DNA from 2 places in the Pseudarthrobacter sp. WHRI 8279 genome. Region 2 is predicted to be linked to the other one. Evidence: predicted binding sites of a transcription regulator. Region 2 holds the regulator's gene; the other holds the start of a gene.
What was found. Region 2 encodes HspR, which represses chaperone genes until heat shock. Its sites were predicted from a motif close to AAGTTGAGTCNNNNNGACTCAACTT; they were not measured.
Positions count from the first base shown of each region.

Region 1 (4,386 bases), 130 kb from region 2:
GGATGATTCGTATCCCGGCGCCGAGGCACTGAAGGCCAAGGCGCTCGAAGCGTGCCAGGCTGCCCGGCTGGGACCGGCCGCGAACGACTACGACCTCAACTACGAGCGCAGCTTCCCGAGCACCACCAGCTGGGAATCCGGGGACCGCAGGGTGGACTGCTACGTGACGGCGCCCGGCGGCAACGTGATCAACGCAAGCGTGCTGCCCTAGCGGCCACACCGCCAGGGCAGCACGCCTGCCTTCTTGTCCTTCCGGCCGGCCTAGTCCTTGCGGCGGACGGAGAGGCCGCTGCTGCGCCCTTCCGCGGCCGGGAGGTCGGTTCCGGCTGCGGTGAGTTCCCCGACGTCCGCTGCCGTGTCCACCAGCACCGTGTCGCCGTCGCTGATGTCGCCGGCCAGGATGGCCTTCGCCAGGCGGTCGCCGATCTCGCGCTGCACCAGGCGGCGCAGCGGGCGGGCACCGTAGGCGGGATCGAACCCGGAGAGGGCGAGCCAGGCCCGCGCGCCCTCCGTCACCTCGAGCGTCAGGCGGCGGTCGTGGAGGCGGCGGCCCAGTTCGTCCACGTGCAGCTCCACAATGTGCGCCAACTCTTCGACAGTGAGGGCATCGAACAGCACCACCTCGTCCAGCCGGTTCAGGAACTCCGGCTTGAAGGATGCGTTGACGGTGGCCATGACGGCGTTGCGCTTGGCGTCCGCTTCGAGGGTCTGGTCCACCAGGAACTGGCTGCCCAGGTTGGAGGTCAGCACCAGGATCACGTTGCGGAAGTCCACTGTGCGGCCCTGCCCGTCGGTGAGCCGGCCGTCGTCGAGCACCTGCAGGAGGATGTCGAAGACTTCCGGGTGGGCCTTCTCCACCTCGTCCAGCAGCACCACCGAGTAGGGTCGACGGCGGACGGCTTCGGTGAGCTGGCCGCCTTCCTCGTACCCTACGTACCCCGGAGGCGCACCCACCAGCCGGGCCACGGAGTGCTTCTCGCCGTACTCGGACATGTCGATGCGCACCATGGCGCGTTCGTCGTCGAACAGGAAGTCCGCCAGCGCCTTGGCCAGCTCGGTCTTACCGACGCCGGTGGGCCCCAGGAAGAGGAATGATCCGGTGGGGCGGTTGGGGTCGCTGATGCCGGCCCGTGCGCGCCGGACGGCGTCCGAGACTGCCGTGACGGCCTTCGCCTGGCCGATCAGCCGCCTGCCCAGTTCCTCCTCCATGTGGAGCAGCTTCTGACTCTCGCCCTGCAGCATGCGCCCGGCCGGAATGCCGGTCCAGGCGGAGATGACCTCGGCGATGTCGTCAGCGGTCACCTGTTCGGCAACCATCTGCGTGGATTTGTCCACGACGGCGGCCTCGGCCTCCGCGGCAGCGTTCAGCTCGCGCTCCAGGGCGGGAATCTCGCCGTAGAGGATGCGGGAGGCTGTTTCCAGGTCGCCTTCGCGGGCGGCCTTGTCGTAGGCGCTGCGCAGTTCATCCAGCTTTGCCTTGAGGTCGCCCACGCGGTTCAGTCCCGCCTTTTCGGCTTCCCAGCGGGCCTTGAGGGCGTTCAGCTCCTCTTCCTTGTCCGCTTTGTCCGCCCGGAGCGCCGCCAGCCGTTCAACAGACGCGGCGTCCTTTTCGTCCTGGAGGGCCAGCTCCTCCATGGTGAGCCGGTCCACCAGCCGCTGCAGCTGGTCGATTTCCTCGGGCGCCGAGTCGATTTCCATGCGGAGCCGGGACGCTGCCTCATCCACCAGGTCGATGGCCTTGTCCGGCAGCTGGCGGCCGGAAATGTAGCGGTTGGAGAGCGTCGCGGCTGCCACCAGGGCGGCGTCCGCGATGGTCACCTTGTGGTGTGCCTCGTACCGCTCCTTCAGGCCGCGGAGGATGCCGATGGTGTCCTCCACGCTCGGCTCGCCCACGTACACCTGCTGGAACCTGCGCTCCAGGGCGGGGTCCTTTTCAATGTTTTCCCGGTACTCGTCCAGGGTGGTTGCACCGATCAGCCGCAGCTCGCCGCGGGCCAGCATGGGCTTGAGCATGTTGCCGGCGTCCATGGATGAGTCGCCGGTGGCGCCGGCGCCCACCACGGTGTGGATCTCGTCGATGAACGTCACGATCTGGCCCTCGGAGTTCTTGATCTCCTCCAGGACTGCCTTGAGCCGCTCCTCGAACTCGCCGCGGTACTTGGCGCCCGCCACCATGGATGCCAGGTCCAGGGCAATGAGGGTCTTGCCGCGCAGGCTCTCCGGCACGTCCCCGGCGACGATCCGCTGGGCCAGGCCCTCCACCACGGCGGTTTTGCCGACGCCGGGCTCGCCGATGATCACGGGGTTGTTCTTGGTGCGGCGGCTCAGGACCTGGACGATCCTTCGGATTTCCGCGTCCCGGCCGATCACGGGATCAAGCTTGCCGGAGCGGGCCATGGCGGTCAGGTCCGTACCGAACTTTTCCAGTGACTGGAAGGTGTTTTCCGGATCCGGGCTGGTGACCTTGCCGTCGCCGCGGACACCCGGCAGGGCGGCGAGCAGCGCCTCGTGGGAGGCGCCGGCGTCGCGCAGCAGGCGGGCCGCGGCATCGTTGCCGGCCGAGATCCCCAGGAGGAGGACCTCGGTGGAGACGAAGGTATCGCCCAGCCGGTCCGCTTCCTCCTTGGCATTCTGGATTGCCTGCAGTGCCGGGCGCGAGAGCTGCGCCTGCTGGCTGGACCCGCCCGAAGTGGCCGGAAGCGCCTTGATGGCGCTGCTCGCCTGCACGCTGACGGAGTCCGGGTCCGCGCCCGTGGCGCGGAGCAGCGCCACGGCGACGCCTTCACGCTGGTCCATCAGCGCCTTGAGCAGGTGGGCCGGCTCAACCTGCGGGTTTCCGGCCGTGGAGGCGTTCATGGCCGCAGCCGAGAGAGCCTCCTGGCTCTTGGTGGTGAATTTGACGTCCAAAGAGAGCTCCTTCCGGGGGCAGTTTTTATTAACTTGAGTCTACTACGCTCAACTTTGGTTTTGTGCCGTTCCTGACGACTGTTTGCCTACAGCGAAACAGCTCCACGCGGCGGCCGACAGAGGCGACAGACCCTAGTCCTGTATGGCGGCGGTTTGGCCCTAGGCTCGGCCCTTACAACGGGTAGACGGACACTGCCGCGGCCTTGACCACCAGGTGCACCGTCATTCCCGGCAGCAGCCCCAGGTCCGTCAAGGCGGCCGGCGTGATGTCAGCCGCCAGCCCGCCGGCCCGCACGCGGACCTGGTCCCCATGCGGCTCCAGGTCCGTGATGCACACCGGGAAGGAGTTCCGGGGGCTGCCGTGGGCGGCGGTGAGGAACACCGAAACGGCCGACGGCGGGAACACGGCCACGGCGGGCCGGCCGGCGGGGACCGGGTCCTCGCTGTGCCCGGCAATGTGCAGGCCCTGGCCGGTCAGGATGCCGTCCCCTGCAGCCGTTCCGATGACGAAATTGAGGCCGGCCAGCCCGGCCGCGAACGCGCTGCGCGGCTTCTGCAGGACCTGCCGGGTGGGGCCTTCCTCTGCAATCCGGCCGTTTTCCAGGATGACCACCCGGTCGGCGAGCATCAGGGCGTCCAGGACATCGTGGGTGATGATGATGGCCGGCCGGTCCGCCAGGATGCGCTTGAGCAGGCGCCGGAGCAGCGGGGCCGAATGGATGTCCAGCGCGGCCATCGGTTCGTCCAGGAGGAGAAGCCCGGGATCCGCCGCGAGCGCACGGGCCACCGCCACGCGCTGCGCCTGTCCGCCGGAGAGTTCGGCGGGACGGCGGTCCGCAAGGTCCCCGGCTTCAACGTCGGCGAGCCACCGCACCGCCTGCTGCATTGCCTGGCGTTTCGGCGTCCCCGCGCTCCGCGGGCCGAAGGCCACGTTCTCGGCGGCGGTAAGGTGCGGGAACAGCAGCGGCTCCTGGGCCAGCAGCGCCGTCCCGCGGCGATGGGGAGCGGTCCACCGCGGCTGCCCTTCGCCCAGGCGGAACAAGGTCCGGCCGTCCAGCTGGGCCTCACCCCTGTCCGGCCGCACCAGCCCGGCGATGACCGAGAGCAGGGTGGACTTGCCGGCGCCGTTGGGACCCATCACTGCCACGGTCTCCGCGGGGCCGAGCGAAAGGGCGGCGTCGAAACCGCGCGTTTCCACGGCTGCCTTGAACGAGAACGTCACTGGACGCCACCGCCTGCGCCGGCAGCCGTCGTCGGCCGCTCCCCCGAAGCCTGCTGGTTTCGCACCTTCCCGCCCGGGCGCCGGTAGGCCAGGGCCACCACCGCGATGGCTACGGCCACCAGCACCAGGGAAAGCGCGACGGCGGCGTCCGGGTCTGTTTCGCGCTGCAGGTAGATTTCGAGGGGCAGGGTCCGGGTCACCCCCTGCAGGCTGCCCGCGAACGTCAGCGTGGCACCGAATTCCCCGAGGCTCCGGGC
Region 1 covers NZ_CP168162.1:2,865,414-2,869,799, forward strand. Annotated here, with positions in the region: gene ABRP28_RS13220 (septum formation family protein) at 1-211, shown strand, start outside; gene clpB (ATP-dependent chaperone ClpB) at 262-2,907, opposite strand; gene ABRP28_RS13230 (ABC transporter ATP-binding protein) at 3,080-4,129, opposite strand; gene ABRP28_RS13235 (ABC transporter permease) at 4,126-4,386, opposite strand, start outside.
Region 1: clpB (ATP-dependent chaperone ClpB) is a predicted target of HspR. The motif match lies at 2,938-2,962, and genes of this name have one in related genera.

Region 2 (4,386 bases):
CGACGACCTCAAGAAGGCACTCGAAGGCACCGATGACGCCGCGGTGAAGGCAGCCTTCGAGAAGCTGCAGGCTTCCCAGGGCAAGCTGGGCGAGGCCATCTACTCCCAGGCCGGCTCACCCGACGGCGCCACCGGCGCTGCAGGTGCTGAAGGCGCTGCGGGTTCCGCTGCCGGTGACAAGGCTGGCGACGAGGACATCGTTGACGCCGAGATCATCGACGAAGACGAAGCGAAGAAGTAATCATGCCCCATCACGGTAACGAGGAAGAACACAACGCCTCCACCGGCCAGGGCGGGCACGACGGCGAGCCGGTCATCCGGGACAACCGCAAGGTTGACCCGGTGACCGGGCAGGCCCGGCACCCGGAGGGCGGCCACCATGAAGGCGGCCAGGGCGCAGGTTCGGCTTCCGCCGGGCAGGATTCCGCTGGGCAGGATTCCGACGGCGACGCCCTTGCCCAGGCCGAGGAAATCCTCAACGGCGTGGAGGTGCCGGCGGAGGAATCCGTGGCGCAGGGCGCGGCTGCAACGGGCTCGGCGAACGCAGAGGCAGCCGAGCTGCGGAACGACCTCCTCCGGCTGCAGGCCGAGTACGTCAACTACCGCAAGCGCGTTGAACGGGACCGCGCGGTGGCAGGGGAGATGGCCGTCATCGGCGTCCTGAACTCCCTGCTTCCGGTCCTGGACGACGTGGACGCGGCGCGCCAGCACGGCGACCTGGCCGACGGACCGTTCGCCGCGATCGCCACCAAGCTGGAGAACGCGTTGAAGACCTATGGCCTGGTCCGCATCGACCAGACCGGCGTGGAGTTCGATCCCACGATCCACGAGGCCCTGATCCAGCAGCCCGGCGAGGACATCGAGGTTGACACCGTCAGCCAGGTGCTCCGCTCCGGCTACAAGTCAGGCGACCGGGTCCTCCGCGCAGCCCAGGTGATTGTGGCCGTTCCGGCTTAGCATTACTCCCATCGAGATGACAGTTCGCGGCAGTGATTCGACAGAACATTGGCGCGAACTGTCATCTCGGCACAATTCTTGAAAGGAAACGCCATTGGCTAGCCAGGATTGGGTGGACAAGGACTTTTACGCGATCCTTGGTATCGCCAAGGACGCTTCCGACGCCGACATCAAGAAGGCGTACCGGAAGCTCGCGCGGCAGCACCACCCGGATACCAATGCGGGCAATGCTGCCTCGGAGAAGAAGTTCAAGGACATCTCCGAGGCCTACTCCGTGCTCTCGGACCCCGATGAGCGCCAGCAGTATGACGCCATCCGGGCCATGGGCGGCGGTGCCCGGTTCGCACCTGGCGGAGCCGGGGCGGGCAGCGCCGGCTTCGAGGACATGTTCGGCGGCCTGTTCACGGGCAACACCGGGCGGCATGCGGGCGGGTTCAACCCCTCCGCCGGCGGCATCCCGCCGGAGTTCGCCGACCTCTTCGGCGGTGGCTTCGGCCAGAGCGGATTCCAGCGGACCCCGCAGAAGGGTGCGGACCGCACAGCTTCCACGAGTATTTCCTTCGCCGGTGCCATCCGCGGCACCACCATCGGCCTTCGGGAGCCCAGCGGCGAAGTGATCGACGTCCGGGTGCCCGCGGGCATCAAGGACGGCCAGAAGGTCCGCGTGCGGGGGAAGGGCCAGCCTGGCGCCGCCGGTTACGGGGACCTGGTGGTGTCCGTCGCCGTCCAGCCGCATGCGTTTTACACGCGCGACGGCGACAACCTGCGGATCCACGTTCCCGTCACCTTCCCCGAAGCTGCTTTGGGAGCAGACATCGAGGTGCCCACGATCGACGGCGAAAAGGTGCGGGTCCGCGTTCCGGCCGGCACGCCGTCGGGCCGCACCCTGCGGGTCAAGGGCAAAGGCGTGAAGACGTCCAAGGGAACCGGCGACCTGCTGGTGACCATCGACGTCGCCGTCCCCAAGAACCTGAACAAGGAAGCCGAAGCCGCGGTCAAGGCGTTTGCCGAGGCCACGTCCGGAGCCGATGTCCGTGAGGGCCTGGCCGCCAAGGCCCGGTTGTAGCAGGGGAGGTGTGCTGTGGACGTCAGTGCTGACCAGCCTATCTTCGTGATTTCGGTCGCGGCTGAACTTGCGGACATGCACCCCCAGACGCTCCGGCAGTACGACCGCCTGGGCATCGTCTCGCCCAGCCGTGCCCCCGGCAAGTCCCGCCGCTACTCCCAGCGGGACATCAACATGCTCCGTGAGGTGCAGCGGTTGTCCCAGGAAGGCGTCTCGCTGGAGGGGATCAAGCGGATCCTGGAGCTGGAGAACCAGGTGGCCGCCCTGCAGAGCAGGGTTGCGGAACTGACCGAGGAACTCGGCCGGCGCCGGCAGCCGCTGGACACCCGGATCTTCGCTGCGGGCGCTGCGGGCGACGTCGTGAGCCTGGCACGCGGCCAGCGTCCACGCCCGCGCTCTCAGGCTGTGGTGCTGTGGCGGCCTCGCGCCATCGGCAGGTAAGTACAACACCACGGGTACGGGCAGGAAATAGAGTACCCACTACTCGTGACCCCTGGAGCCCCCGGAAACTTCAATGGAACCATTGCTGGATCAGCAGCAGTGGTTCCAAAGTTTCTGGGGGTTTTTCCATGTGTGGTTTCGCTTTTTGCAGCCCTGCCGTTGGGGTTCACCGATGAGCCCGGGGATGGAGTCGGTGGCAGCGTTCAGCGGCTCGCTTCCCGGCCAGATGCTGCTGGCACTCGGACAGACGGTGGTGGTGGTGTGCGTTTGCTTTGACATGGTGCGGGCACTGTCCGTCCCGAGGTCCCACCGGCGCTACCTGGCCAGCACGGTATTCCGCTCCCTGGCCATTCCGTCCATCGTGGTGAATGGCCTGACGGTGCTCATCGCGCTGGTGCTGTGGTCCTGGATCGATGTGGTTATGGGCATGTTCGTGCTGGTGGCCATCATCTTCCGCCTCCACCACGACAAGGACGAGGACAACTGGTGGAAGGGCAAGGGCAAGAAGTTGGCCCGCTGGGCGCGCCGGCAGTTTGCCGGCCGCACTTCCGCCGCTCCTGCGATGGGGTAGGCGGCATCGCGGCTAACCGCGGGAAAGATCCTCATAAAGGTCCCGGACACGGGACCTGATGTCGTCCCGCACCAGGCGCATGCGCTCCATGCCCTCAATGCCGCGCTCGGAGGGCTCGTCGGTCTCCCACACCTCAAAGCGCGTTCCCTCGCGGGGCTCGAGCTTCGCTTCCGTTCCCAGCACGATCACCGCATCCACAACGTCCAGGACGTCCTCCGTGACCGGCTTGGGGTGTTCGCTGCTGATGTCGATGCCCAGTTCGGTGAGCGACTCCACGGCCTGGGGGTTCAGGGACTTCCCGGGTTTGGTGCCGGCCGAGTACACGGTGACGTTCCCGTTGGCCAGCTGGTTCATCAGGCCGGCGGCGAGCTGGGATTTTCCGCCGTTCTTGCTGCAGACAAAGAGGACGGCCGGTTTCTTGGACGCGGGTGGCTGGTGGCTGGGGTTGGACATGGTGCTGCTCCGGAGGTCGGTGTTCAGTGTCTGGATCTAGTTGCTGCCGGAGCGGCCGTGGGAAAGCCCCGTGGGAAAGCCCACCAGGACAGGCTCGGGGGATGCACAGCAGCCGGCATCGGGCTGGGCGGCGGATGCGGCGGGGACGTCGCAGCTGGTGCCGGCGTCCGTGGAGCAGACGCCGGTCTCAGGCAGTTCCAGCTGGACGGTGTCAGCCGCCTCGCGGTCCCCGGCCAGGGCGGCCACCACCGAGCGGACCTGCTCATAGCCTGTGGCCAGGAGGAACGTGGGTGCCCGGCCGTAGGACTTCATGCCCACGATGTAGAAGTCCTTGTCCGGGTGGGCAAGGAGCTTGGCGCCGTGAGGGGGGACGGTGCCGCAGGAGTGGAATTCCGGGTCGATCAGCGGGCCGAGCTCGCGGGGAGCTTCGACGGCGGGATCGAGCTCCAGCCGGAGCTCGCGCAGGATGTCCAGGTCGGGGCCGAACCCGGTGCAGGGGACCACAACGTCGGCATCAAGGGTGCGGCCATCGGCGGCTTCGACTGTGACATGGGAGTCGAGGGTCTTCAGTGAGCTGATGCCGAAGCCGGTGTGGAGCTCAATTTTCCCGGCCTCCACGAGGCGCCGGACGCGGCCGCCGAGCTGTCCCCGGGCAGGAAGCCCGTCGGCGTCGCCGCCGCCGTAGACTTTGGCGGCCGAGGCGCCGCGGACGGCCCAAAGGATCCGGGTGTCGGGCTCATCCTTGGCGAGGTCTGCGAGGCCGGTCAGCGTGTTGGCGGCGGAGTGGCCGGCACCCACCACCAGGACCCGGCGTCCTGCGAAGGCTGCCCGGTCACGGCCCGTAACGTCCGGCAGCGGTGCGGAGATCCGGTCCGCTGCGGTGTCCTCGCCGATGGCG
Region 2 covers NZ_CP168162.1:2,994,914-2,999,299, reverse strand. Annotated here, with positions in the region: gene dnaK (molecular chaperone DnaK) at 1-241, shown strand, start outside; gene ABRP28_RS13855 (nucleotide exchange factor GrpE) at 244-957, shown strand; gene ABRP28_RS13850 (DnaJ C-terminal domain-containing protein) at 1,052-2,023, shown strand; gene ABRP28_RS13845 (heat shock protein transcriptional repressor HspR) at 2,039-2,464, shown strand; gene ABRP28_RS13840 (hypothetical protein) at 2,649-3,035, shown strand; gene ABRP28_RS13835 (low molecular weight phosphatase family protein) at 3,048-3,488, opposite strand; gene ABRP28_RS13830 (FAD-dependent oxidoreductase) at 3,525-4,386, opposite strand, start outside.